DNA from 4 places in the Peribacillus sp. FSL K6-5616 genome. Region 3 is predicted to be linked to each of the others. Evidence: riboswitches for the same ligand, from Rfam matches in the RefSeq annotation. Region 3 holds a riboswitch; each other region holds the start of a gene.

Region 1 (7,402 bases), 1.3 Mb from region 3:
ATTTGATCCAGCAAGCCTTGTCACGTTTAATGAAAAAACGGACTTCAATAGTCATTGCACATCGTTTATCGACCATTCATGACGCCGATCAAATCATCGTTCTGGAAAAAGGGCAGGTTCTTGAAAAAGGAACACATGACCAGTTAATGCAAAACAACGGCCGATACAAGCAGCTCCATGACTTACAGTTCCCTCAAGTAAGCGATATCAAATACCTAGCAACTTAGCAGGCAAACATGCACAGAAAGCCTTTCTGTGCATGTTCGGTTTCATTTGAAGTCATAACTTTCCAAAACCCGATTCGCAATGAGCTGATACCCTTTTTCATTCGGATGTAACTTATCACTGAAATACTTTGTTTTCTTTTCATCTTCAAAAAGATCATTTGTAGAAATGAATAACATCCGTTCACCTTTATCGGCTAATCCCTTTATTGACTCGTTATAATCGCGAATGTGCTTTTCAAGTTTTTGATTGTCTTTAATTGGGTTATATAGTCCTACTACCAGAATATCCGCTTTATCGTTTGCCTCTATCAGTGTTGATGTAATCTTTTTCAGATGGTTGATATATTCCCGTTTACCCTCATTGATTTTTCGGTCACTTATTTTCTCCAAGTTCCCGCCATTACTATTGATCAAGTCATTCGTTCCAATAAAAACAATGAAAGTATCGGCTTCATCAAGTTTCGTTTTAATGCGGTAATCATCTAGCTGTTTCATCACCCCATCCGTTTCCTGGCCTTTAATACCGTAATTCCAAAAACTCACTTTTTGCTCCGATTGCGGATTATTCAATTCATCCTCAAGGCCATCTATATATCCTTCCCCGTCCTTATCCCCTTTTCCATAGGTTAATGAATCTCCAAAAGCCATGACCCTTTGCACATCTTCCGACTCCGAGGCCTGAAATTCATATGCAGCAAAACATATAACCAGTACGATAATCAATATACCTGCCAATTTTTTCATTTGGTTCTCCTCTTGTCTTTTTACTAGAAGTATTTAATCTTTTTCATACCCAAAAAATCTGCAGTACTAACATAAAAAAGAATTGTCAGATAAAGAATAAAGAGTGTATGATAATATAAAACTTTCAATGGAAACGGGATTACCCTTCATTCTGGAGATTGAATAAATGATAGTTAGGAGTTTAAATCATGGAAGAACACATAGAGTTTAGAGAGGCAGAACTATCTGATCTACCCAGAATTGTTGAAATATATAATTCGACAATTGCTTCAAGAATGGTCACGGCAGATACGGAACCTGTATCCGTCCAATCGAGGGTTAAATGGTTTGAGGAACATCATTCAGAAAGTAGACCGCTATATATCATTACTATAGAAGGGAAAACCGCTGGATGGATGAGCTTTCAATCCTTTTATGGCCGACCGGCATATAAATCCACTGCCGAAATCAGTATTTATATTGATGATTATTTCCGGGGAAAAGGAATTGGACAAATTTCGATTCGAAAGGCAATTGAATTGAGTCCAAAATTAGGTGTTAAGACTTTATTGGGTTTCATTTTCGCCCATAATACACCAAGCCTTAAGCTTTTTTCCAAATTCGGGTTTGAAGAATGGGCACATTTACCTCAAGTTGCCGAGATGGATGGCATTGAGCGGGATTTGATCATTCTAGGTAAACGTGTCGATATTTAATATATATTTCTTTAGAGCTATTGCCTTGAGCAGTAGCTTTTTCAGATTAATAAAGGTCGAATTGCTAATTTAAAAATACCTATATGCTTCTTGAAGGGAAAAATATTCAGAATCTCTTTTACTTGCTAACGCATTCAATAGCGTATCCAATTCTTGACTGGCTTGTACAGTCAGCAGACTTGTTAAGCCGTAAATCGCTCCCAACTTTATCATTTCCTGTCTCTTCTCTTCTACTTTTTCTATAGTTACCTTACGGCTAGGCATCATAGTCACCTCCCATTTATTCAATATTTTTACACTTTCATCATAATGAAACCACTAGTTAAAATCAACTATTTTTCAAAATTAAATGTGTTATTTTATAGGCCAAATGTAACAAAACACCTATTTTGTTATTTAATTATGTATAATTTGTGTCGTTTTCTAATAAACGCAAAAAAAGCATCCACTAGTGTAGACTGCGAATGCTTACATCATATCCCTTATCCAAAAATCCAAATATTGTATTCCGTTTACTATGTCATCCATTCAGAAGGTGACTCGTTATTAGGTCTATTTATAACAATCTTATATTCATCTTCAAGTACTTTTAATGGGGCATCATAAAGGTGCCTTTCATCAGAGGTTTTGTATACTCCATTGGCCAATAGCTCTTCAATGAGTTTTGCCTTCCTCTGTTCAATCCTCTTAAATAATTCTGCCATGTAAATGGCTCCTTTCCCAGTCGTCCTAGTGCCTGCTTCTAGTTAGCTAAACTTTATCAACTTGTTTGATTTCACCAAATTATATATACCTTTTCTAGTATGTCACTAAACGTTATTTCCCAAAAATAAAAGCCCCTTCTAATTTAAGAAGAGGCTGACAGTGTCCGTACGGCTCTTCTTATCTTCCAAGCATATGCTTGTTGGATTTAGCACAGTTCCCTAAACGGGTCCGCTGCCGAGGTTTCTTAGGGCCAAGTCCCTCCACCTCTCTGGATAAGAATTCGATATATAATGATGTAGAAATGATTCTATCCTAATAATCTTCAAAAGTCAATTACCTGGTTCTCCCTTTTTTCCTGGACATAAAGTGATTCCTCTTTCAAATACGGGTTGCATTTTCTTGTCTTTCTGATATGATGTCAGTAATTACATACAATTCACACCACTAGGGGAGTCTTTTTTAAGACTGAGATGGAATTAGTTCCGGACCCTTTGAACCTGAACCGGCTCATACCGGCGGAGGGAAGTGGATGATATCGTCCATTTTACAGACTATATCCATCTACCCCGTTCCGTATTCAGGAACGGGGTTTTTTATTCAACAAAGGGAGCCATTCTATAGGAGGATGAACAATGGAGAATACAAAATTAGAAACATTCAGTGATAGACTGCATGCACGGGCAAAAGAGATTTGGAAAAGGAACCATTCACATCCCTTTGTCCAGGCAATTGGAAACGGTACACTTCCTGAAAAGAAATTTGCCTATTACCTGAAGCAGGACTATGTCTATCTCATGGATTATTCCAAGCTCTTTGCTTTAGGTGTCATCAAAGCCCATAACATCGAAACCATGGCAAAATTTGCGAGCATTTTAAATGAAACCCTTCAAGTGGAAATGGATATTCATCGGCATTATGCTTCCGAATTCGGGATCAGCTCCAAGGAATTGGAAAATACAGAACCTACTCCAACCACTCTAGCCTATACAGGTTACATGCTAAATGCAGCTCAGCATGGGACTTTGGCAGACTTGGTCGCCTGTCTCCTGCCCTGCGCTTGGGATTATTATGAAATCGGTTTGCTATTAAAAGAACAAAATGGAGCAGCACTGGAAAACAATCGCTACGCAGATTGGATAAGGTCCTATTCATCTCCTGAATTCGGGGAAGCACACAAGTGGCTGATCACTTTGTTGGAAGAATTGACGGAAGGCATGCCTGAAAAGGAACTTCTTAGATTAGAAAAGCACTTTTTGGTTACTTCCCGATATGAATATTTATTCTGGGACATGGTTCAAAATGAGCAGGATTGGCCTCTGTAGGTGGTTGACATGAGGATGAATCCTATCAAGAAACTGACATTGACTGCCATGATCATTGCTTTAACGACGCTGACCAGTTCATTTATTTTCATCCCTGCAGGATTTGCAAAAATCTTTCCTATTCAACATCTGGCAAATGTCCTGACGGCGGTTCTATTGGGGCCTGCATATGCTGTGACACAAGCTTTTTTAGTTTCCATCATTAGAAACATGTCTGGTACCGGTTCAATTTTCGCCTTTCCCGGCAGCATGATTGGTGCACTTTTGGCCGCCATCCTTTATCGAAAAACACAAAGCTTAAAATTCGCCTGTTTAGGGGAAGTGATCGGGACCGGCATTCTCGGTTCCCTGGCCTGTTATCCGCTTGCAACCCTCCTATTGGGAGAAAAAGCTGCTCTTTTTGGTTTTTTACCGGCTTTTATGTTCAGTTCATTCGCAGGGGCGATTTTAGCTTTCATATTACTTAAAATACTGCTAAAAAATAATTATATGAAGGGGTTTTTTTATGAAAACAGCATTAACGATCGCAGGCTCTGATTCAGGGGGCGGTGCTGGAATACAAGCGGATTTAAAAACATTTTCTGCACATGGTGTATTTGGAATGTCTGCCATCACAGCCGTAACCGCCCAAAACACAATGGAAGTCCGTTCTGTACAGCCCATTGAAACAGCTATCATATCGGATCAAATTGCAGCTATCTTTGAAGATATTCCTGTCGATGCAGTAAAAATAGGCATGCTTGGATCAAAAGAAATCGTGGAAACGGTCGCTTCATCCCTTAAAACCTTCATGCCTGCCATCGTTATCCTTGACCCTGTCATGATTTCCAAAAGCGGCCACCATTTGCTCGACGAAAAGGCCGTCTCTGCCTTAAAAATGGAATTGCTTCCGCTTGCAACTCTTGTAACACCCAATGTACCAGAAGCGGAAGTACTTACTGGCTTCGCGATTCGGACGAAACAAGATTTCTACAGGGCATGCATTTCGATACAAGAAATGGGTCCCAAAGCCGTTTTACTTAAAGGCGGCCATGCAGCAGGAAATCCAAATGATCTTTTTTATGATGGTACTGACTTCCACTGGATCAAGGGAGAGCGCATTCATACCAAAAACACTCATGGTACAGGCTGCACCCTATCATCCGCCATTACATCTAACCTGGCAAATGGACTGCCATTGCAAGTCTCGATCGAACAAGCCAAGACCTATATTTCCGAAGCGATACGCAATAGCTTTTCAATCGGTAAAGGTCATGGACCTGTCCATCATTTTCATTCATATTCAAAAAAAGAACGGAGTGACTTGTTATGAAGATTTCTTCAGCCGATTTATTTATGAAGGTAAGAGAAAGGAAACCACTCGTTCACCAAATCACAAACTTTGTTACGGTCAATGACTGTGCAAATGCCACCCTTGCCATCGGAGGTTCACCAGTAATGACATCGAGCCCAAGAGAAGTGGCGGATATGGTCAAATTAGCAAATGCATTGGTCCTGAATTTCGGTACGATCGATGATAAAGCCTTGGAAGCAATGGAGATTGCCGGTAAAACGGCAAATGCCCTGGACATCCCGGTCATTTTGGACCCGGTGGGAGTTGGTGCCACCTCCTATCGTACAGAGCAAGTCAAAGAGCTCCTAAGTAAGGTTACTTTCCAAATCATTCGCGGAAATGCGAGTGAAATCCTGTCAATGATGGGTGGGGATACCGTTACACGCGGGGTGGATTCGGGGGAACTTGCGATTAGCAATGCCGAGCTGGCTGCACAAGCGGCAAATGAATTGAATAGCATCATCGTGGTCAGCGGAGCTAAGGATGCGGTCAGCGATGGAAAACATACGTCCATCATCGATAACGGGAACCTCCTTTTAACTAATGTTACAGGTACCGGTTGCATGTCCACTGCTCTTATCGGAGCTTTTTCCGGAGTCACCGATGATTTCTATTCTGCCGCAATTGCCGGTATATCAACAATGAGCATATCAGGGGAACTGGCAGCCTCAACCCTTCAAAAGGATGAAGGAACAGGTACTTTCCGTGTGCGATTAATCGATGCCATATCAAGAATGGATAAGGAAATCTGGATGCATGAGGTGAAACTAAGTGAAAAAGCCGCAAATTGATTTAAGCCTGTATTTAGTTACGGAAGAGTCCATAGCAATAGAAGAATTGACCAAAATCATTGCAGAATCGGTTTCAGGAGGAGTCTCGATCGTACAACTTAGAGAGAAAAACAATTCCTCCCTCTCCTTTTATAAAAAAGCATCTGCATTAAAACAGTTATTGAATGAGCTTTCCATTCCCCTTATCATCAATGACCGGGTGGATATAGCACTTGCGGTTGGAGCGGACGGAATTCATATTGGACAAGATGACCTTCCACTGCCTGTCGTCAAAAAAATGGTTCCTGAAGATATGATTGTCGGTGTATCTGTCTCCACTCTTGAAGAAGCTCTCGAAGCCGAACGAAATGGAGCCGATTATATCGGAGTAGGTTCAGTTTTCCCCACCAAGACCAAACAAGATGCAACCCTAATGACACTTGAGGATCTGGGGGGGATTTGCCGCGGCGTATCCATTCCCGCAGTAGCCATCGGGGGTATCACTGCCGATAACATTTCCGCTCTTTCTGATAGCGGACTATCAGGTACCGCAGTCGTATCGGCCATCATGAATGCAAATAATCCGAAGACTGCCTCCGAATCCCTTTTAAAAATAATAAAAGACTTTAAATAACAAAAGGATGGAGACTGCATGCAGTCCCCATCCTTTGTTTATGTCAAAACGGTATTCTTTGTTTCCTTCCCAAAAGCCACGGCAACTGCCCCCACTAAAATAGCAATTGTAAAAATGGTGAAAATCGATGAAATCGGGGTGTCTGCGGCAACTAGATACCCTACAAGCAAAGGTCCCAGAACACCGCCAATCCTCCCGATCCCTGCAGCTAACCCAGCCCCTGTACCGCGAACTGATGTTGGATACTGCTCAGGTGTATACGCATAAAGTGCACCCCATGCCCCTAGGTTGAAGAAAGAGAGGAACATTCCGGAAACTATCAGCAGTGCCAGCCCCTCTGCCGATCCAAAGAAAAAGGCACTGACGGCCGTTCCAATTAAGTATGTGATCAAAACGAATTTACGTCCCATCTTCTCTATCAGCCATGCAGCTGAAAAATAGCCCGGAAGCTGTGCAAGCGTCATGATCAAAACATATTCAAAGCTTTGAATCATGCTGAAGCCTTTTAGGACCATCACGCTTGGCAGCCATAAAAACATCCCATAATAGGAAAAGACCACGCAAAACCATAGAATCCACAATACAAGGGTCTGACGGGAGTAATCCTTTTTCCAGACACTTTTCATATTGCTTAATACAGATGGTCTTTGCTTTTTTTCAAGTTCCGTATACTTTGGTGAATCCGGCAGTTTCAAGCGCAGATACAACGCATATAAAGCTGGAACTGCGCTCAATAATAATGCAACCCGCCAACCATAAGCCGGTATGATGAAATAGGATATGAGTGCTGCCAAAATCCAGCCAACCGCCCAAAAGCTTTCAAGAAGGACGACGACCCTTCCCCTTTTACTCGCTTCAACACTTTCAGAGACCAATGTCGAGGCAACCGGAAGTTCTCCCCCAAGTCCCATTCCAATCAAAAAACGCAATATCAAGAACAGGCTGAGTGTACTGACTGCTGCTGACAGGCCA
Region 2 (7,402 bases), 2.2 Mb from region 3:
AACTCAGGTCTTAGAAGCTGCTTAAATTATATGTCTAACTTTATTGGGTCAGATCATTTCATTTATCCTGAAGTATGTACGGATCAAACGACATACCCTAATATCTTTAAACGGTTTTCAACAAAACTCAGCGCATATTGAAATACATCATCACGCTCTGGTTCATTGAAGATTTCATGATAAAGCTTCGGCCATTCCTTATATTGCTTTTCACTGGCCAAATTATAATTGAACCACTCACGAACCGCCTTCTTGTTCACGATTCGGTCATCTCCGCCCTGCATCACCAAAAGCGGCACATCCTGAAATTCAGGAATCTCTTCAAAAGCATCCTTCATAGCCTGTGCAAGCTCGCGATACCAGCGAACCGAAACCTTTGTGATATATAATGTATCGTTTCTATCGGATTCACGAATTTCCGCACTTCTCGTCGCCATTTCAGGTGTCAATCCGGAATCCACCCTGAACTGAGGCATAACGATGTTCAAACCATGCGAGAGCATTGTAAGGAACTTCCGCGGCTTCGTCACGAGGCCCAAGCAAGGAGAAGAAAGAATCACTCCTGCAATGTCCCATTCCTCTTCCTGAAGAAGGCGTATCGAAATCAAACCGCCCATGCTGTGTCCAAGTAAAAAGACCGGCAACGAATATTCATAAGCCTCTTCTATCCAGCTTTTCACTTCGTCCAAATACTCATCAAAGGAATCGATATGTCCCCGGTAGGCGCGAGTAGTCATACCCTGCCCAGGAAGGTCGCCCATGACGACATGGTATCCAGCTGAAAGCCACATTTGTGTTACCCACTTATAACGTCCATGATGTTCCATTGCCCCATGAATGATGACAATGACGCCCTTTGCGTCTCCTTCTGTCTCCCATTTCCACATTCGAAATCCCCCTTTCATTTTCACTTGTTGTGTACGATCCATGATAGTTGAAATAATATATATAAATTATAACCATATTCGTGATTTTCGACAAAAAAGAAATCTAACAAGTTGTACATTGCTATTATAAATAGCCAAGTGTATTTGCATACGGTATATTAAAATAATACATAAAAACATTCACTTCGGAAAGGAAATGATTGAAAATGATTATTTATCCGTATAAAGGCAAAGAACCTGAAATTGCTGAAAGCGCTTATATTGCTGAAAATGCTGTCGTCACAGGTGATGTCAAAATTGGCGACGAAACATCAATCTGGTTCAATTCCGTCATTCGCGGTGATGTATCCCCAACCATCATCGGAAAAAAAGTCAGTATACAGGATAACAGCATCCTGCACCAAAGCCCAAATAATCCATTGATCATCGAGGATGAAGTAACCATTGGCCATCAGGTCATATTACATAGCTGTAAAATCCGCAAAGGAGCTTTAATCGGCATGGGATCGATCGTACTTGATGAAGCCGAAATCGGCGAAGGGGCTTTCATCGGTGCCGGCAGTCTCGTTCCCCAAGGCAAAGTCATTCCACCGAACATGTTGGCATTCGGACGTCCAGCTAAAGTCATCCGCGAAATCAACGAAGAAGATCGACAGGATATGGAACGCATCGTACGCGAATACGCCGAAAAAGGCCAATACTATAAAACGGCGGAACGAATAAAGTAATGCACGAGCACTTGACTGAAAATTACGAGTATTTGCTCCAAACTCACGAGTAAATACTGAAACTCAGCATTGCACCAACTTCCGAGTAAATTCTGAAACTCACGAGTATTTCTCCAAATTCACGAGTAAATTGCTGAAACTCACGAGTATTTGCTCCAAACTCACGAGTATTTGCTCCAAATTCACGAGTATATTGCTCTAACTCACGAGTATGGCCCTTAAAGTTGAATTTCTTTGGGATTTCTTGAATTATTCCCGCAGACGGCTAAGTTAATCCATAAAAAAGGTGCCCCGCTAATAGCGGGACACCTTTTTTTATATGAATTACGCTTGTGCTTTTAATGTTTCTGCTTTGTCCGTGCGTTCCCATGGAAGATCGACATCTGTACGGCCGAAGTGTCCGTATGCAGCTGTTTGTTTGTAGATTGGGCGACGAAGGTCAAGCATTTTGATTATACCAGCTGGACGAAGGTCGAAGTTTGCGCGAACTAGGTCAACAAGGACTTCTTCGCTAACTGTACCAGTTCCGAACGTATCAATAGAGATCGATACAGGCTCTGCCACACCAATTGCGTATGCCAATTGAACTTCCGCTTTGTCGGCAAGGCCTGCTGCCACGATGTTTTTCGCAACGTAACGTGCAGCGTATGCAGCAGAACGGTCAACTTTAGTTGCATCCTTACCAGAGAATGCACCGCCGCCGTGACGAGCGTATCCGCCGTAAGTATCAACGATGATTTTACGTCCAGTAAGACCAGCATCCCCTTGAGGTCCGCCGATTACGAAACGGCCAGTCGGGTTGATGAAGTACTTAGTATCTGCATCGATCAACTCGGCTGGAACGACAGCTTTGATCACATGTTCTTTTAGATCGGCTTGAATTTGTTCAAGCGTAATTTCTGCATCATGCTGTGTAGAGATGACGATTGTATCTACACGTACAGGACGGTTATTCTCATCATATTCCACGGTTACCTGTGTTTTACCATCAGGGCGTAGGTAAGCAAGAGTTTCATCTTTACGAACTTGAGTCAAGCGGAATGAAAGTTTATGCGCCAATGAAATCGGAAGCGGCATAAGCTCTTCTGTTTCATTACAAGCGAATCCGAACATAAGACCTTGGTCCCCTGCACCGATTGCATCGATTTCTTCATCTGACATGTTTCCTTCACGAGCTTCCAATGCTTTATCGACACCAGCTGCGATATCGGCAGACTGCTCATCAATGGAACTCAAAACGGCACAAGTTTCAGCATCGAAACCGTATTTCGCACGTGTGTAGCCAATTCCTTTAACCGTATCACGAACGATACGCGGGATATCCACGTAAGCGGACGTTGTAATTTCACCAGCAACAAGTACAAGACCTGTAGTTACACTAGTTTCACACGCAACACGTGCATTTGCATCCTTAGCTAGGATAGCATCTAAAATGGAATCTGAAATCTGATCACAAATTTTGTCCGGATGGCCCTCTGTAACAGATTCAGAAGTAAATAGACGTTTCTTTGACATCATATTTCCTCCTTGGAAGTTAGTATGTTGTAGGCATAAGCCTGATTTTTACGGAACTCGTTTCCCTCATTAGTTTCAACTATAGACACAGAATTACTTATAAAAAACACAAAAACCTTCCCTGGCAAATGAGGAAAGGTTTAAAATTCTGTCTTCTATCCTTTCACTCTTATCGTTCAAGGGTTTTTTACCTTGCTCAGGTTAGCACCATCACCACTATTCCTTGAAGACCTTCGCTTTATTTTCGGCGATCGATCTTGGAGTCAAGTTCAATATGGCAGGTTGCTGGGTTTCAAAGGGCCTGTCCCTCCACCAACTCGGGATAAGAGAATCCGTACAATTTAAGATATTATCGTATCTGGCTGGAATTTGTCAATGCTTTTCTAAAAAGAACATTTCCACCCAGAATGGCGTTCATTTGAAAAAACATGTTGATACAACGTCCTAGAGGGGTTTACAACGCAAAATACGAATAGAAATGTTGTAAATTGCCATTAATAATAAAGTATTGAACATCGAAAAGGAACGACATCCTGACTTTCCCATTAGACATATATTGCTTACTAACTTCCTATTTAAATAAATTTTTCTTCATGAAAGTATATGCGATTATCCTGACTCGGTTCCTGCCGGATTAAAATGATTAATGCGGCTAGCTGAAAATAATCACAAATTAAAAGAAATAGTATAGACTAATTAAATGAATGTGTTATACTAATTGTAATCTAAAAACTCAAACAAAGGAAGGTACCTCATATATGAATTCTGTAGATGTTTCTAATGAGTTACACCAATTATTAACAGGAAACAATGTGCAAACTCAACTATCAGTTCCTCAATTGGTCGAAAAAGTACTTAGCAGAAATGAAGGCGTTTTAACATCAACCGGCGCGGTAAAAGCTGAAACTGGCAAATATACCGGTCGTTCACCTAAAGATAAATATATCGTGGAAGAAGCATCAGTTAAAGATAAAATCGATTGGGGTCCCGTGAACCGACCGATTTCCGAAGATGTGTTCAATAAACTATATAATAAAGTAGTTGACTACCTAAAAGCAAAAGAAGAGATTTTTGTTTTTAAAGGTTTCGCTGGTGCAGACGAATCATCACGTCTTCCCATCCGTGTTGTTAATGAATATGCTTGGCATAACCTTTTCGCCCATACTTTGTTCATCCGTCCAAACGAAGAGGAACTGAGAGGTCACGAAGCTGAATTCACGATCCTTTCTGCACCTAACTTCAAAGCGGACCCAGAAGTGGACGGAACTACATCCGAAACGTTCATCATCGTTTCTTTTGAACGCCGTACGATCCTGATCGGCGGAACGGAATATGCAGGAGAAATGAAAAAATCGATCTTCTCGATCATGAACTACTTACTTCCAGAGGCTGGAATCCTTCCAATGCATTGCTCTGCTAACGTAGGACGTGAAGGGGACGTCGCTTTATTCTTCGGACTGTCCGGTACAGGCAAAACAACTTTATCAGCAGACACTAGCCGTAAATTGATTGGCGATGACGAGCACGGCTGGTCTTCTAACGGCGTATTCAACATCGAAGGCGGCTGCTATGCGAAAACGATCAACCTTTCACGTGAAAAAGAACCGCAAATTTTCGATGCAATCCGTTTTGGTGCTGTATTGGAAAATGTTGTTGTCGATCCGGATACGCGTGTAGCGAACTATGATGACAGTTCATTGACTGAAAACACTCGTGCTGCTTACCAAATGCAAGCGATCGATAACATCGTGAACCCAAGTATTGCAGGACATCCAAATACAATCATTTTCTTAACAGCTGATGCTTCAGGCGTTCTGCCTCCAATCAGCAAGCTTTCCAAAGAACAGGCAATGTTCCACTTCCTAAGCGGATACACTAGTAAATTGGCTGGTACTGAAAGAGGCGTAACTTCTCCGGAAGCTACATTCTCCACTTGCTTCGGTTCACCATTCTTACCGCTTCCAGCTACACGCTATGCTGAGATGCTTGGTGATAAAATTGACGAGCACAATGCAAAGGTATATCTTGTCAACACAGGATGGACTGGCGGTGCATACGGAACTGGAAGCCGTATGAAACTTGCTTACACCCGTGCAATGGTACAAGCGGCGCTTGAAGGTGAATTAGCGAACATCGAAACGATCAAAGATGATATCTTCGGTTTGGATATCCCGCTTCATGTTCCTGGTGTTCCTGATGAAGTGCTTCAACCAATCAAGACTTGGGCAGATCCTGCCGCTTATAAAGAAGCAGCAACAGACCTTGCCGCACAATTCCGTGCAAACTTCAAGAAATTCAAAAGCGTTCCAAGTGAAATCGAAGAACTTGGCGGCCCGACAGCTTAATAAATTGTACACAAAAGGACCAAGCTCTTGCTTGGTCCTTTCAGTTTGTCGGCAAGAAATGTCACATCCCGAACCATGATTATGGATTACTTTATTAAGTGCCATGGAAGGGGAAATACCTCATCTACTGTCGAAGAAGTACCAAGTAACCCGAAATACGGCGGCTACGGTCGAAGTAACTACCATTAGCCCGAAATACGGCATCTTCGCTCGAACTTACTGCCATACAGCCCGAAATATGGCGGCTGCGCTCGAATTTACTGCCTTGCACCCGGAATACAAGTCTACTGTCGAATTCACTGCCATACAGCTCGAAATACGCCATCTGTGGTCGAAATTACTCCTTACCCGAATACACGTCTACTGTCGAATTCACTGCCATACAGCTCGAAATATGCCATCTGCTGACGAATTCACTGCCTTGCAAGCCCGAAATACGGCGGCTGCGCTCGAATTCTCACCCCTTGCAGCACGAAACACGGCGGCTGCGCTCGAATACTGCCTTATAACCCGAAATATGACGGCTGCGCTCGAATAATTGGCTAGCCGAGACTCTGCTAGGATGCTTGCGGTGAGGAGGCTTGACGTACAGGAAGCGGATCTGAAACCAACTGGATCGTTTCCACGTTCTGAAAGGACCACTTTCTTGCATGGTCCTTTTTTTCATTGGAAAAAGGGGCACTGTGATAGTCAGTGCCCCCTTAATCGTTATTCCGTTATCGATGTTGTCCAAATTTTTAGATGATCGCTTTATTCCTGTCTTTTTTCATGGACACCGTTTTGTATTGATATATATTACCCAGGTTGGCCACCGGGACATCTGTTTTAGTTGCATCAATGCAATTGCGTGTATCCAGAATCAATTTATTGCTCATGAGATTCGATAGCTTATCATAATCCATCTGTTTAAATTCATCATGGTCAGTCAGGATAAGTATCAAGTCGGCATCATTTACAGCGTCTTCCACTGATACGACTGGCATCTTTCCAGATTTGACATGCGGGTCATGCAAGGCTACATCCATGTTTTCCATTCCCATCAAGATATTGACGACATCAATGGCGGGACTTTCACGAATATCATCTACATTTCCTTTGTATGCTAGACCGAAAACAGCTACTTTTGGCTTCCGGATCCCCTCTAGCATCATCCTTACGGAATTAACGATGTAATAAGGCATCGATACGTTGGTATCACGGGCCAATTTAATGATTCTCGCATACTCCGGTGCCTTTGCAACGACGAAATACGGATCGACCGCTAAACAATGGCCGCCAACTCCTGGTCCTGGTTGGTGTATATTGACACGAGGGTGTTTGTTTGCCATCGATATGACATCCAAAACATTGATGTCCAGCTCGAAACAGATTTTCGTCAGCTCATTCGCAAGGGCGATATTGACATCCCTGAAGGTGTTTTCCATCAGTTTGGACATTTCAGCCGTTTTCGCATCGGTCTGAATGATCTCCCCTTGAACGAAGGTTTTGTAAACAAGACTTCCTTTATATGAGCATGTTTCGGTGATGCCCCCGACGATACGGTTATTATGAACCAACTCTTCAAGAATCCTTCCAGGTAAAACGCGTTCCGGACAATGTACGAGGAAAATGTCTTTTCCGATGGTAAGGCCCGTCCTCTCGATCATCGGTTTAATATGATCATCCATGCTTCTTGGCGCTATCGTCGATTCGATAATGATGACATTCCCTTTTTTGATAAAAGGAAGAATGTTTGAGGTTGCATCCATGACATGTGTTAAATCACAGGATTGGTGCATGTCCTTTTTATTTGGTGTAGGCACCGCGATGATGAAAACATCCGCATGTTCCGGGCTTAACGCAGCTCGGAACTTATTGGAAGCAATCACTTCTTCTAATACCTCATCCAATCCAGGTTCTTCGATATGGAGCCTGCCGCTATTCAAAT
Region 3 (7,402 bases):
TTTACGCCTTCTTCATCAATTTGCAGTGGATGGACTTCATTTGGGTAGCTGCGTAAAATCCGATGAATCAAGTGATACCCAGGATCTTCAACACCATAGATGGCATTTTTATCGAATAGTAGGACAAGCTGCTGCAATAAAATTTCCATTCCTGCACCAATGATGATCTGTTCTGGAACACATTGTACACCACGTGCATGATACAAATAATGGGCAATTTCACATCGTAATTCATATTCCCCTTGAGAATCCCCAAGTAAAAGAAGATCTTGATGTGATTCATCGATTTTGCTTTTCATGTATTTTCTCCATTTTTCAAATGGGAAATGTTCCGTGTCAATTTGGCTGGGATGAAAATGATATAGCAATTCCCCTTCTTTATGATTGCTTTGTTCCAAGGATACTTGGTTAGTTTGTGTATACTCTAAATCCTCGAATGTTTGAATATAGTACCCTTTTCTTGGTATGACTTCAACGTATCCTTCAGCAGTCAATTGTTCATATGCAGTCTCGACAGTATTTTGACTTATTTGAAGGAACTCTGCCAATTTCCGTTTGGAAGGCAGTTTTGTGCCGTAAAGAAGACGGCCATCAATAATTTCTTTTTTAATATATGAATATAATTGTTCGTACAAAGGTACTTCACTTAACCGATTTAAATCACAAGAAAGCATATTCATTTTGTTGCCACCTTTTTGAAAAAAAATTACTGACCCTATTAAATTTATTAAAACTGACACTTTCAATGCGGTCAACTCTTTTTTATACTAAGCCTAACAAATCTAAAAAATGCAAATATTAGGGGGAAGAAAAAAATGGAAAAATTATTAGGAACTGACACAGTAAAAAGAGGAATGGCACAAATGCAAAAGGGTGGCGTAATCATGGACGTCATTAACGCAGAACAAGCAAAAATCGCAGAAGCATCCGGTGCGGTCGCTGTCATGGCTTTGGAAAGGGTTCCTTCCGACATCCGTGCGGCTGGCGGCGTAGCAAGAATGGCAGATCCGCGAATTGTCGAGGAAGTAATGAATGCAGTGTCAATCCCGGTCATGGCTAAAGCAAGGATTGGCCATATCGTTGAATCAAGGGTCCTGGAATCCATGGGAGTGGATTATATCGATGAAAGTGAAGTGCTGACTCCTGCGGATGAAGAATACCATATTCTAAAAAGTGATTTCACAGTACCTTTCGTTTGTGGCTGCCGTGATTTAGGCGAAGCTGCGCGCCGTATTGGTGAAGGAGCATCCATGCTTCGTACAAAAGGAGAACCAGGAACAGGTAATATTGTGGAAGCTGTGCGTCATATGAGAAAGGTACAGTCACAAATTCGCAAAGTGAGCATCATGAGTGATGATGAATTAATGACAGAGGCAAAAAATCTTGGAGCCCCTTTTGAAATTTTAAGAGAAATCAAACGCACAGGTAAATTGCCTGTAGTTAACTTTGCAGCCGGCGGAATTGCCACTCCAGCAGATGCTGCATTGATGATGGAATTGGGAGCAGATGGCGTTTTCGTTGGGTCTGGTATTTTTAAATCTGAAACTCCAGAAAAATTCGCATCCGCAATCGTTCAAGCGACTACATATTTCACCGATTATGAATTGATTGGCAAGTTGTCAAAAGAATTGGGCAGTGCAATGAAAGGCATTGATATTTCCAAACTAGCTCCGGCAGAACGGATGCAGGAACGTGGATGGTAATATGATAACGATCGGTGTTTTGGGATTACAGGGAGCGGTTGAAGAACACTTGAACCAAATCAAAGCTGCCGGCGAACAAGCAATTATAGTAAAAAAACCGGAGCAGTTGCAGGAAATCGATGGCTTGATCATTCCAGGCGGAGAAAGCACGACGATGAGGAAGCTAATGGATCGTTATGGATTTATGGAACCGGTCAAAACTTTCTTCGAAGATAAAAAACCAATTTTCGGTACATGTGCTGGGATGGTATTGGCGGCAAATGAATTGACTGGCGATGAGAAGGCCTATCTTGGACTAATGGACATTTCCGTGAAAAGGAACGGATTTGGACGTCAAAAGGATAGTTTCGAGGCTGAACTTTCAATCAAAGGAATGGAAACCCCTTATAAGGCAGTTTTCATCCGGGCGCCATTTGCTGATGGAATTGGAGAAGGTGTAGAAGTATTGGCTGTTTATGAAGAGAATGTAGTGGCTGCAAGACAAGACCATGTCCTCGTTAGTGCGTTTCATCCAGAATTAACAGGTGATGATCGTTTTATGCAGCTTTTCATTGAAATGGTGAAGACATCCGTAAGTAAGGCCGAATTGAAAACCTGCTAATCAAATGAAGCTGTCCTATTAATAGGACAGCTTTACTTTTGAAAGCTCAAAACTCTATAAAACTACATATTGCTTGAATTTACTATTCTTAACTTTTATAATAAAAAGTAAGTGATCACTTACTTAGTTGAAAGGGGAATGTATATGACAGCAAGAGTTGCAGTTATTACAGGGGGAGCAAGCGGTATAGGCCGAGCCACATGCCTGAAATTCGCAGTAAAAGGGGACAGGGTCGTTGTTGCGGATTTTAATGAAGAAATGGGCCGGGAAACCGTTGATCAGATAACAGCTAATGGTGGAGTGGCCATTTATGTTAAAACGGATGTTTCTAAGCAGGAAGATGTTGAATCGTTAATCAATAAAGCAGTGGAAACATACGGAAGGCTCGATATCATGTTTAATAATGCCGGCATTGGTGCGGGCGGTATGATCCTAGACCAAGATATGGAAGGTTACTACAAAACGATTGGAGTGAACCAGCACGGAGTGGCCTTTGGAATCATGGCAGCAGGACGGAAAATGAAGGAACTGGGTAACAAGGGAGTCATTATAAATACCGCTTCTGTGTTTGGCTACTTAGCTTCCCATGGGACTTTTGCCTATCAGGCGACTAAAGGCGCTGTAAGAATGATGACACAGACAGCAGCTTTGGAATTGGGTGCTTATGGCATTCGCGTTGTGGGCATTGCGCCGGGCGGGGTTGACACTCCTATCATACAAGGTTATAAAGACTTGGGAATCATTGATAAATTGAGTGCAAGTCAAATGCGCGGTGAATTGATTAAGCCAGAAGCCATTGCAAATGCCGTCTATCTATTATCGTTAGAGGAAGCGGATGCGATCAATGGAAGTGTAGTCATGGTCGATGATGGCTATGCATCTTTTAAGTGATTTTCATAAATAGAAAACATCGTCCCAACCAGACGATGTTTTCTATTTATGATATATGGGAATATTGAATTCTAATAGATCAAAGGTAATATTGACCGATTGGTACCAGCGATATATCATGGGAAATAGATGGGTGAAACCGGTCTTATCTTTATAAAAGAAGGTTGATATTTTTGAAAAAAGGGCAGCAAACCAAAGAACGAATCATAAATGTAGCCCGGACTCTTTTTGCCACTAAAGGTTTTGACATGACAAGAACGAATGAAATTGCCTCTGCTTGCAATGTTTCCGAAGCTACTATTTACAAATACTTTGACAGCAAAAAAGATTTGCTTTTGGCTACTATTACCCCTAATGAAAAAGAGGAATCTGAAGATGGGACTAGCCATCTATCCACGGATGATCTAGTGGAGAATCATGTTACTACCATGATAAAAAAAATTCTTGAAAATAAAGAACAGTTTTCGATATTATTTAGGGAAACACAATTCGATCAAGATATTTCAAAGCAATATGTAGATCAGATTTTCAAGCCAAATGCCAGGCATATTGAAATACAGAAGAGAATAGATAGCGGAGAGATACAATATATCTCTGATATTATTTTATTCAATGTAGGGATCATTTCTTTCACATTGGCTTTATCTACACATTATGAGATCCATCAACAAAAAAAGGAGCCATATTTTACTTCTGAACGAATTAAGAGCATTGCTCAACTTTTGGTATATGGTATTCATGGGAAACAAAATCATACATAATGAAACGGTCATATTTAAGGGCATGAGCATCAAGCCGTAAATATGACCGTTTCTTTTTTCATTCAGAGTAGATGTCCAGAGTGTAAGATTTGACTTATATTTTTCAGACAATTACGATAAATGTATACTTCACGAAATGCTTTAAGAAAATTATATCTGGAAATCTTGTAACATTGGAGGGTATCAAATGAGCGATATCGTAATTTTATCAGGAAGTCCGGCTATTCCATCAAGAACGGACATTTCACTAAAACATATTCAATCATTAGTCGAAAATGCAGGATTTACTACAGCTTATTTCTCGATTACGGATTTCTCAGCAGATGATTTATTCCAAGGGAAATATAATAGCGAGGATATCTCAAAGCTTTCAGAGAGAATTCAAGCGGCCAGAGGAGTCATTATAGGTTCACCGGTTTATAAGGCTTCTTATACAGGTGTATTGAAAGCATTGATTGATTTGCTGCCAGAAGGTGCTTTTAAGGGGAAGCCGGTGCTGCCAATCATGATTGGTGGAAGTAACAGGCATCTATTGGCGATTGACTATGCGCTTAAACCATTAATTTCAATATTAAAAGGCGAGCCGCTGCAGGGGATTTATTTTGTTGATAAGGAAATAGATAAACAGAATCCAGAAAACCCGATCAATGATTTGCATTTAATTGATCGCGTCCAGAGTCAGGTTCAAGAATTTGTAGAAGCGATACAGTTAAGAAATTAATGACTTCAATAAATTAATTCCTTCTATAAAAAGACTGGAATCCTAGAAATTTTTTTTAGAATAACACGCGTCAATAATAGGCCTAATAATGAAAATAGACTCATTTTTTTGGAGACTTTATCTAAAAAGACGAGTCTATTTTCGCATTTATATGAACATAAAATCATAAATTGAATAGTGTGTATAAAAATAACAGTTCATCCATAATATTAAACCAAGTTATTTTATAAGAAAACTCCATTGACAAGGATTAAATATATGTTAATATTTAAAATAATAAAACTTATCCAGAGCGACGGAGGGAATTGGCCCTTTGAAGTCCAGCAACCTGCATGATGGATGCAAGGTGCTACCTCCAACAAAATGTTGATCATTTTGGAAGATAAGGTAAAGATATTTACCTTGCGATCTTTCCATCATGGAAAGATTTTTGTTTTTTGTGAAAATTTTAGGCAGACCATAACAATGTAAGGTTGTATGGAATTATATAAATCTAAGAAATTTAAAATAAAATATTCGCGGATTTTCTTAAAGGAGGAACTGGTTTGGATAAAGAGAATCAGCTTGAAGAAATTTTTGAACGACTTCAAGAAATGCTTAATTCAATGAAATATGGATCCATTACACTTATTGTCCAGGATGGTAAAATCATTCAAATGGAAAGAAATGAAAAACTAAGAATTAAATAAGGTATCTGCTGACTAGAAAAACTAGAGGCGGGTTTAACTGATATAAAGAGAGTATTGGTTAGATTCGTCTCTTTTTCCTAGATTCAAATAACCGGGGGATATAACAACGGGAATTGATCAACAGTTACTCTAACCTGATACAGCAAGTTTTTAGAGGGGGCTACAAAGTTGGCTGCATTAATAAACTATGAAAATTTCAATACAGGGGACTTCCCTGTATTTCCTGCAGACAGTGAGACAAAAGGTGCTTTGGAAGTTCTGCAATGGGCGAATGACCATTATGGAGACAAACTGATTTATGCTTGCAGTTTTGGTATTGAAGGCATCGTGCTTACGGATTTATTGGCGAAGGTCAATCCTTCGGCTAAAATAGTTTTCCTTGATACAGATGTTCATTTTGAGGAAACTTACCAATTGATCGAGGAAGTGAAGAAGCGATATCCGAAGCTTTTGATCGAAATGAAGAAACCTGACTTGACGCTTGAGGAACAAGCGGCGGAATATGGCGATGAATTATGGCTTAGTGATTCCAATAAGTGCTGTAACATCCGTAAAATCGTTCCGCTTACAGATGTGCTTTCATCGGCAACAGCCTGGCTTTCGGGACTGCGGAGGGAGCAATCCGAAACAAGGGCTAAGACCGAGTATATCAATAAGGATAATAAGTTCAAATCAGTTAAAATATGCCCACTCATACATTGGACATGGAAAGATGTTTGGCGCTATGCCCACAAGAATGGACTTCCATATAATGTCCTGCATGATAATGGATATCCGAGCATTGGATGTAAAACGTGTACTGCACCTGCCTTCAATGCAGATGATTTACGCTCAGGCCGTTGGCAAGGAGCTCAAAAAACGGAATGCGGATTGCATTTATCTTAAATAAATAGAAATTATAGGCTTAAATAAATAGAAACCATAGGGGGAAATTAGCATGACCATCAGTTTACCGCACGGAGGAACATTAATCGATCTTTGGGAACCAAAATATGATTTTAGTAAAATAACGAAGTCAATCGAAATCGATGAAATTGCTTTAAGCGATCTTGAATTGATAGGCACTGGTGCCTACAGCCCGATTAAAGGATTCTTTACAAAAAGTGACTATGAGACAGTGGTGAAGGATATGAGGCTTAGCAGCGGACATGTATGGAGCATCCCGATTACGCTGCCTTTGACCGAAGAAACTGCAGAAAGCCTTACTATAGGTGAAGAAGTAACATTAACCCATGAAGGTGAAACTTACGGGGTTCTCTCCGTTTCCGATATTTACACTCCAGATAAGCAATTGGAAGCGACATTGGTATATCAAACAGATGATGAGAAGCATCCTGGAGTGAAAAATTTATATAACCGCGGGGATGTATATGTCGGCGGGGAAATAAAGTTGATCAAGAGAATAGAGCGTCCGCTATTTCAAGCTCATTATTTGGACCCAGTCGAGACAAGGAAGGCTTTCGCTGAAAAAGGATGGGAAACGGTTGTCGGTTTCCAAACGAGGAATCCTGTTCACCGTGCACATGAATATATTCAAAAGACAGCATTGGAAATCGTCGACGGTTTATTCTTAAATCCTCTAGTCGGTGCCACTAAATCAGATGACATTCCGGCAGATGTAAGAATGGAAAGCTATAAAGTGCTGCTTGATAAATATTATCCTAAGGATCGCGTCTCCCTTGCAGTTTTCCCTGCTGCCATGCGTTATGCAGGACCTAGAGAAGCCATCTTCCATGCGATGGTCCGTAAAAATTATGGTTGCACCCATTTTATCGTCGGACGTGATCATGCGGGTGTGGGCGATTATTATGGCACATACGATGCTCAAAAAATCTTTGGGAATTTCAGTGCAGATGAGTTAGGGATCACGCTATTATTCTTTGAACATAGTTTTTACTGTAAAGCATGTGGCAATATGGCTTCCGCTAAAACTTGTCCACATGGCAAGGAAGACCATGTCATCCTGTCTGGAACGAAGGTAAGGGAAATGTTGCGTAATGGGGAAATTCCTCCAGCTACCTTTAGCCGTAAGGAAG
Region 4 (7,402 bases), 1.7 Mb from region 3:
CCGTACTAAAATGTCAACAAGTAAAGGCTAAACCTGCTATACCAATTGTTATAGAGTGAAAAATTGTAGGGGGAATCTGAAATGTCAGGAAAGAAGTTACTCAATTAAGTAAGAATTTGAAGGATTTTATGCAGAAAGTGACGGGAAATAAAAAGAACAGAATAAGAAAGAAACAAATAAAATTCATTCCTTTACTTATAACTGTTCGTGACAATAATGTATAACGCAAGAATCACAGGGATTAACGAGATAATAAGGTTATTAGGTGATTATACAAGAATCGAAAAAATAATGGCTGCTACTCAAAATTTTTCCGTTTGCTTCGCCTCATGAAATGCCGCTTTCACTTGATCCAACAGGTCTATATCCGAAAGCAATTTATACCCTGTAAGTGCTAGAGCTTTTGCTCCGGTCAGGATGGCTTTGTCTCCAGCAGGAGATTTGGCACAGTCGCGGAATTCATTCGTATGGGCAATCAACTCATCATGTCCAATTTTTATATAAGGATGTGCTGTCGGCACTGCATGGCTTACATTACCTGCATCCGTCGAGCCAAAGCCACTCTCTTTTCGAGGAGCCACCGCTTCCCCTAATTGAGTCAGTTCTTCTTTTAGCAGTTCATCTAGAACTGGATTGATGACAAAATCGAGTACTTCATTTTGGAAACGTTCCACTTTAACCGTGCTTCCGGTGGCAAGTGCTGCCCCTTCAGCAACAGCACGTATTTTATTGGATACTTCTTGGCAAAGTTTCCATGTTGTTGCCCTAATGTAAAATCTGGCGGAAGCATAATCAGGAATGATGTTAGGCGCTTCCCCGCCATTGGTGATGATTCCGTGAATTTTGACCTCGGCCGGGAGCTGCTGGCGCAAAGCATTAATGCCATTGAACAGCTGAATCACCCCGTCAAGTGCATTCACGCCTTCTTCAGGTGCAGCTGCTGCATGTGCTGACTTCCCGTAAAAATGAAAATCAAGGGGGTCGACAGCCAAAAACGGACTTGTTACACCCGTTTTTCCTGCAGGATGGATAAGGATGGCCGCATCCACCCCATCAAATAGACCGTGCTTCACAAAGCTTCCTTTTGCACTTCCATTCGGCCCGCCCTCTTCAGCCGGTGTTCCGAAAACGATCACCTCTCCGCCCGTTTCCTCCAGCACTTGAGCCAGGGAAATGCCTGCCGCCACACTCGTTGTGCCGATGATATTATGGCCGCAAGCATGGCCTAAACCCGGCAATGCATCATACTCGGCTAAAAAGGCAATTGTAGGTCCTTTCTTTGAAGAGTTTTTTTTGGCGATGAACCCTGTTTCATGCCCGGCAATATTGCGGGTCACTTCAAATCCTTCATTTTGAAGTATTCCGGTTAATGTATCCGAAGCGAAGAACTCTTGATTCCCAATTTCAGGTTTGGCATGAATGGCTTGGCTCGTTTCGATATATAATTCGGAATGAAGGTCGATATGGTCTTCAATGATTTGCTTATGCTGCTTCAGCACTGATTCTCTCGCCATGTCTTAATCTCCCCTTTTTCTTGAATACATCCATTACTTTTCATTAGCTGGTTTTGTCCATGCATCCTGGTAATTCACTAATTCATCTACAGAAACATAGGCAGGAATGGTGTTTCCTTTAAACGTTTTTTCAATGAACGCTTCCACTTCTTTCGATTGATAAAGCTCCACTAATTTTTGCAGCTCAGGACGATCGGCATTACCCTTTTTAACTGCAATGATATTAATATATGGTTTCGCCGTTTTACTTTCATGGAATAAAGAATCTTTTAATGTAAGGCCTGCTTCGACGGCAAAGTTATTATTGATGGCTGAAGCATCGGCATCATCCAATAGACGCGGTGTATTGCCGGCAGCAACAGGCTGGATTTTCAGGTTTTTCGGATTTTCCTTAATGATTTCCAATGATCCCGATCCATTGAATTCTTCTTTCAATGTAATCAATCCAGCTTCCTGAAGCAGGAGCAGTGCACGGCCAAAGTTTGTTGCTTCATTCGGAACGGCTACCGTAGCATCATCCGGAAGATCTTTGAGACTTTTATGTTTTTTCGAATAAAGGCCCATAGGTGCAATGACAGTCGACCCGATGGCCTCCAATTTCAGATTTTGATCTTGAACGAATTCATCAAAATAGGCGACCGTTTGGAATGAATTGGCATCAATTTCACCTTCGCTTAACGCAAGGTTTGGTTGGATATAATCATTGAAAGTGACCAGTTCGATATTAAGTCCGTCCTCTTTCGCCAAATCGACAATGTATTCCCATGTTCTCGTATCCCCGCTACTGACACCGACTTTCACTGTTTTCACATCATCCGAACTCCCTGAAGCACCCTCTTTGTTCCCGCATGCTGCAGCCACGATGGCCAATGCCAATACCATGATCGTTAATAAGATTTTTTTCATTTTTCCTGCCTCCTGTTAGTTTTATCTTCTTCTGATTTTTCTTGAAACAAAATTCCCGGTGGATTGCAATAATTGAACGATGATCACGAGCGCCGCCACTGTGACGATCATCGTCATCGTATCGAACCTTTGGTAACCGTAAGCCAAGGCTAAATCCCCGACCCCGCCTGCACCGACGGCACCTGCCATCGCCGTAGATCCAACAAGCCCGATTGTCGCTGTTGTAAATGTCAGGATTAACGAACTAAGTCCCTCGGGAATCAAAAAGCGGTAAATGATTTGCCATGTTGTCGCCCCCATCGCCTGAGCTGCCTCGATGATCCCTTTGTCCACTTCCAACAGCGAGTTTTCCACAAGCCGTGCAATATAAGGAGCCGCGTAAAAGATTAGCGGAACAATGGCCGCATTCGTTCCGATTGCACTGCCGACAATCATTCTTGTAAACGGAATGAGTGCTACAAGCAAGATGATGAAAGGAACGGACCGCAGGATATTGATGATCGGGTTCAATACATTAAAAATCCATTTATTCTCCAGGATGTGACCCTTTCTTGTAATGACAAGCAGGATACCGAGCGGAAGCCCGATCAATCCGGAAAATATCAATGAGATGGCTACCATATAAAGTGTGTCACCGAAAGCTGTCGACAGCTGGTCTGCCGTTATTTCCATTCCCCAAAGCGTATTACCCATTTATACTTGCACCTCCTGGACGAGAATCCCCTCATCTTTAATATATTGATAAGCCTTGTCGACCTCATTTTTGCTCCCCGTTACTTCGATGATCAAATTCCCGAAAGGCGTTTCTTGGATTTCAGAAATATTGGCTGATAAGACACTTAAATGAACATCATATTTCTTCGAGATGGTTGAAAGTAAAGGAGTACCCGAAGTAGTTCCAATAAAATTAATTTTCCAAATAATCGGGATATGGGACCCTATGCTTTTTAAGAAACTTTGTGGAATTTCGTCATGTATGACCGTTCTCACGAAGTTTTTTGCAATATCCGTTTGCGGCTTGGCAAAAACTTCGAAAACCGAACCTTGTTCAACGACGCAGCCGCCCTCCATGACCGCTACCTTATTGCAAATTTCCCGAATGACAGACATCTCATGAGTGATTAGCAAAATGGTGATATTGTATTCTTTATTAATTTTTTTTAAGAGCTGCAGAACTGCACTCGTTGTTTGTGGATCCAATGCCGACGTAGCTTCATCACACAATAAGATCGATGGATTCGTAGCCAATGCCCTCGCAATGCCGATCCGCTGCTTTTGCCCGCCGGATAATTGTTCCGGATAACTCTTTGCTTTGCTCGATAAGCCAACGAACTCCAATAGCTCGCCTACACGTTCTTTGATTTCCTTAGCCGGAGTTCCCGATAAAACCAGCGGCATGGCAATATTATCAAAAACAGTTTTTGAGTTTAGTAAGTTGAAATGCTGAAAGATCATCCCGATTTTTTTCTTTTCTGCCCGTAATTCCTTCGGGCTTAATTTGGTTAAATCCTTGCCCCCAACAACCACCGAACCATCTGAAGGATGTTCAAGCAAATTGACCAACCTGATCAACGTACTCTTTCCGGCCCCGCTATAACCGACTACCCCGAATATATCCCCCTTTTCCACTGTCAAATCAATGCCCTTCAAAGCCTCGACAGTCTGTTTCTTTGTTTGATAAACCTTTTTAACACCTTGAAACTCAATCATCCAATCTCCCCCCATGCTGTTTATTTGTACGAATTCCTTATCCAGAGAGAAGAGCTTTGCAACGCTTCATAATGATAGGGTTAAATTCTGTCAAACTCACGAGTAAATCTGCAAAATTCACGAGTAAATGCACCAAACTCACGAGTAAATCTGCGAAATTCACGAGTAATTGCACCAAACTCACGAGTAAATCTGCGAAATTCACGAGTAATTGCACCAATTCTCCAAATAACCATATACATTTTGAATTAACAAAAGAGGCCTCTTCCGTCATCAGACAGAAGAGGCCTCTTTTAGACATAAAAAAGAGTAAACTCTTAAAATTAATTATCTAAGAAAAGCTCCTTCTTATCTTTCAAACTTTCGTCCGTTGGAATTAGCACAGTATTTTTACAAAAGTAAAAACCCGCTGCCGAGGTATCATAGGGCCAAGTCCCTCCACATCTCTTGATAAGAATTAACGTTATATTTAATTATGTCCTTCACTATATATTCTAATTCCACTAAAGTCAACCATATTTTTCATCGCGATAAATAGTTTCATAGTATAGTGAATCGATACTTTTTAATTATATTAATATAATGATTTACTCATTCTCCATACAGGGTATTTTTCATTTTCTTCCCTTATCTTCACCATGCCTGAATTCGTATATAAAGAAATCGCCCTTTGATTATCCGGAGAAACCCTTAAGTGATATTCGGATACATTAAATTGCCTGAAAAAGTTTTCTGCGTAGCGAACCAATTCCTTGCCAAGGCCTTTACTGCGGTATTCGGGAATAAGATAAAATAGATTCACATAGCCAATTTCAGTTCCTTCATACTCCCGAATTTGAAGTTCCATTTGTCCAATCGGTTCTTGGTCCTTTTCAATGATCACCTGTCCATCCGGAAATTTGCGGACCCTTTCTTCCATTCGTTGCAGATATGCATGTTCATCTCCCAAACCAGCATCAGTTCCAAAACTTACAACAAAGGAATCTTTCCGGAAATTAATGATAGTATCTTTATCTTTGTCCGTATCAATGGTCCGAAAGATCAACTTCATCCACCCCTATCATTTTAGTGAAATAGTTTTCAAGCAGGGAAAACTTTCTTTTTCATAAAAAAAAAGGGCATAAAGGAGCCCTTTTGTTTTTGTGCCTTGATGAAAAAACATTTGCCATCTTCCATTCGCACACTTCCAAATTGAACTTCTTAAGGTATGTTCCAGCTTATCTTCATCAAAAATCCGGTATGTAGTTAGCACGGTATCATCAGACAATGGATGCATCTCAAATTGACTTAGTGTCATGTTCACCGCTCCGGCTCCCTCTTGCCCCATAAAATCACTTTTTGTCCATATGTTACCTGAACTGCCGAACTCAAAGAAATCATCTTTCAATAATGATGAAAGTACTTCTGGAGATGTACGAACTTCAGATTTTAACAATTTCTCCTCCAGCTGATACAAATGCTCTTTTAATAATGAAGATTCCCTGTCCATTCATCTTATCCTCCTTTTTCAACCATTTCCCTCGAAGAAACCAAATAGGAAAATCGTGAATAATTAATACGTAGATTTTCAGTAATTCATGAACCATGCGATTTAAGTTTTTTTATCCAGCTGCTTGCTGATTAGCAGTTGGCTCATCTTGCGGTCAGCGGCATTATCTCGTTTTTAACCGTTTTTGCCGTCCCCATTATATTACTATTTTTAGCTGGCTTACTTCGTAACTGGACTCACAACGGATTTCTAAGTGTTAAAAATAATTTATTCCACGATACTAGCGGCCATTCCTTTTTTACTGCCATATTACTCCCACCCCAATAAAAAAAAGGAGCTGCAAATGGCAGCTCCTTTCTTCTGTGCATCCGGTTGTTCTCCCATCAGTGTTATCGTGATAGGGTTCCTTGCAGACGATTGGTTTCGGCGATTACTTTTTCTTCATCGATCGTTAAGCAGCGGCCATCTTTCACGACCATTTTGCCATCAATGTATACATCACATACGTCATTTCCGCGTGCTGCATAAAGCAGGTGCGAATAGGCTTCACTCAGTGGCTGCAGGTGTTCTTTGTTATATGGGTAAATGGTGATGAAATCCGCTTTTTTACCAGCTTCCAGTAATCCTGTGTGACCCATGCCTATCGCTTCGGCGCCCATTCTTGTGGCCATGGCGAGTGCTGTTTGGGCAGGGAATTTTGTGGCATCCTTATACATTCCTTTTTGCAGCAATGCGGCTGTCCTCATTTCTTCGAACATATCGAAGTTGTTATTGGAGGCGACGCCATCTGTTGCCACTCCCACTTTAATGCCTGCATCAAGAAGGCTGACGACATCGGCTATCCCAGATCCGAGCTTCAGATTACTGATCGGATTATGGGCAACGCGAACATCATGCTGTTTTAGGATCGCCCGCTCTTCATCATTAAGGACCACTCCATGTGCCATCACTGTAGGCTGATCGAACAGGCCTAGACGGCGAAGGTGCTCGACAGGACGGGATCCGTACCGTTTTTCGATGTCGAGGATTTCAAAGTCCGTTTCCGATACGTGGATGTGCACCATCAAATCATTCTCTTTTGCAATTCGTGCACTTTCCATGATCGCTTCAGGTGTGCAGGCGTATGGGCTATGCGGTGCGACCATGGTAGTCAGGCGGCCATCGGCAAATGCTTTATAGTTTTTTGAAAACTGCTCAGCCCCCATGAGGTTCGCTTTCTGGTCATTTTCGGTACCCAAGCTGAAGATTGTATAGGAAAAGGCTCCGCGCATTCCTGTTTCGCCTATCGTCTCCATGACAGCACCGGCATCTATTCCCTTAGGATTGAACATATCCGAAAATGTCGTGGTTCCTGATTTCATCATTTCCATAATGCCTAGCTGTGAACTTACAGAGGCGATTTCCGTTGTAAACTGGCTTTCGATCGGCCATATTTTCGTTTCAAGCCATGGCTTCAGCAGCATATCGTCCCCGATACCGCGTAAAAGGGTCATTACAATATGCGAATGGGCATTCACAAGGCCTGGCATGATCCATTTCCCGCCAAGGTTGACCACTTGATCTGCATCTGCCAATTGTTGTTCATCATGCTGGCCGATGTAGGATATGGTATGATCTTGTACAATCATCATGCCGTTTTCAATGATTTGGTTTTCCTTGTCCATCGTAAAAAATGTAGCATCCACATATATTGTTTTCATAAGTATTTCCTCCAAAGTCGTATCAGTATCAACATGTCCTATTCCGCATTCTAAACTAGCACCTTACAGGTAATCAAGTAATT

What was found. Region 3 has a riboswitch for S-adenosylmethionine ahead of MHB45_RS10815 (YezD family protein). Riboswitches for the same ligand answer to the same signal wherever they lie in the genome.
Region 1: linked by a shared signal. The riboswitch ahead of MHB45_RS04510 (Fur-regulated basic protein FbpA) and the one ahead of MHB45_RS10815 (YezD family protein) in region 3 are both predicted to bind S-adenosylmethionine.
Region 2: linked by a shared signal. The riboswitch ahead of metK (methionine adenosyltransferase) and the one ahead of MHB45_RS10815 (YezD family protein) in region 3 are both predicted to bind S-adenosylmethionine.
Region 4: linked by a shared signal. The riboswitch ahead of MHB45_RS19115 (hypothetical protein) and the one ahead of MHB45_RS10815 (YezD family protein) in region 3 are both predicted to bind S-adenosylmethionine.

Annotation. Positions count from the first base shown of each region.
Region 1 is NZ_JBBOYT010000001.1:935,097-942,498, reverse strand. Features, by position in the region: gene MHB45_RS04530 (ABC transporter ATP-binding protein) at 1-227, shown strand, start outside; gene MHB45_RS04525 (DUF459 domain-containing protein) at 270-971, opposite strand; gene MHB45_RS04520 (GNAT family N-acetyltransferase) at 1,160-1,666, shown strand; gene MHB45_RS04515 (aspartyl-phosphate phosphatase Spo0E family protein) at 1,736-1,930, opposite strand; gene MHB45_RS04510 (Fur-regulated basic protein FbpA) at 2,182-2,370, opposite strand; SAM riboswitch class I at 2,546-2,650, opposite strand; TPP riboswitch at 2,808-2,912, shown strand; gene tenA (thiaminase II) at 3,004-3,693, shown strand; gene thiW (energy coupling factor transporter S component ThiW) at 3,709-4,230, shown strand; gene thiD (bifunctional hydroxymethylpyrimidine kinase/phosphomethylpyrimidine kinase) at 4,199-5,005, shown strand; gene thiM (hydroxyethylthiazole kinase) at 5,002-5,817, shown strand; gene thiE (thiamine phosphate synthase) at 5,798-6,430, shown strand; gene MHB45_RS04480 (MFS transporter) at 6,469-7,402, opposite strand, start outside.
Region 2 is NZ_JBBOYT010000001.1:4,419,519-4,426,920, forward strand. Features, by position in the region: one part of gene MHB45_RS21380 (IS3 family transposase) at 1-25, shown strand, start outside; gene MHB45_RS21385 (alpha/beta hydrolase) at 84-887, opposite strand; gene MHB45_RS21390 (gamma carbonic anhydrase) at 1,097-1,615, shown strand; gene metK (methionine adenosyltransferase) at 1,940-3,133, opposite strand; SAM riboswitch class I at 3,297-3,459, opposite strand; gene pckA (phosphoenolpyruvate carboxykinase (ATP)) at 3,889-5,475, shown strand; gene MHB45_RS21405 (nucleotide sugar dehydrogenase) at 6,213-7,402, opposite strand, start outside.
Region 3 is NZ_JBBOYT010000001.1:2,253,323-2,260,724, reverse strand. Features, by position in the region: gene pdxR (MocR-like pyridoxine biosynthesis transcription factor PdxR) at 1-680, opposite strand, end outside; gene pdxS (pyridoxal 5'-phosphate synthase lyase subunit PdxS) at 816-1,703, shown strand; gene pdxT (pyridoxal 5'-phosphate synthase glutaminase subunit PdxT) at 1,708-2,304, shown strand; gene MHB45_RS10830 (SDR family NAD(P)-dependent oxidoreductase) at 2,449-3,195, shown strand; gene MHB45_RS10825 (TetR/AcrR family transcriptional regulator) at 3,369-3,956, shown strand; gene ssuE (NADPH-dependent FMN reductase) at 4,144-4,677, shown strand; SAM riboswitch class I at 4,958-5,066, shown strand; gene MHB45_RS10815 (YezD family protein) at 5,223-5,366, shown strand; gene MHB45_RS10810 (phosphoadenylyl-sulfate reductase) at 5,535-6,251, shown strand; gene sat (sulfate adenylyltransferase) at 6,304-7,402, shown strand, end outside.
Region 4 is NZ_JBBOYT010000001.1:3,947,346-3,954,747, forward strand. Features, by position in the region: gene MHB45_RS19095 (M20 family metallopeptidase) at 303-1,514, opposite strand; gene MHB45_RS19100 (MetQ/NlpA family ABC transporter substrate-binding protein) at 1,548-2,420, opposite strand; gene MHB45_RS19105 (methionine ABC transporter permease) at 2,442-3,092, opposite strand; gene MHB45_RS19110 (methionine ABC transporter ATP-binding protein) at 3,114-4,130, opposite strand; gene MHB45_RS19115 (hypothetical protein) at 4,168-4,431, opposite strand; SAM riboswitch class I at 4,476-4,587, opposite strand; gene MHB45_RS19120 (GNAT family N-acetyltransferase) at 4,705-5,181, opposite strand; gene MHB45_RS19125 (nuclear transport factor 2 family protein) at 5,191-5,619, opposite strand; gene MHB45_RS19130 (amidohydrolase family protein) at 6,009-7,319, opposite strand.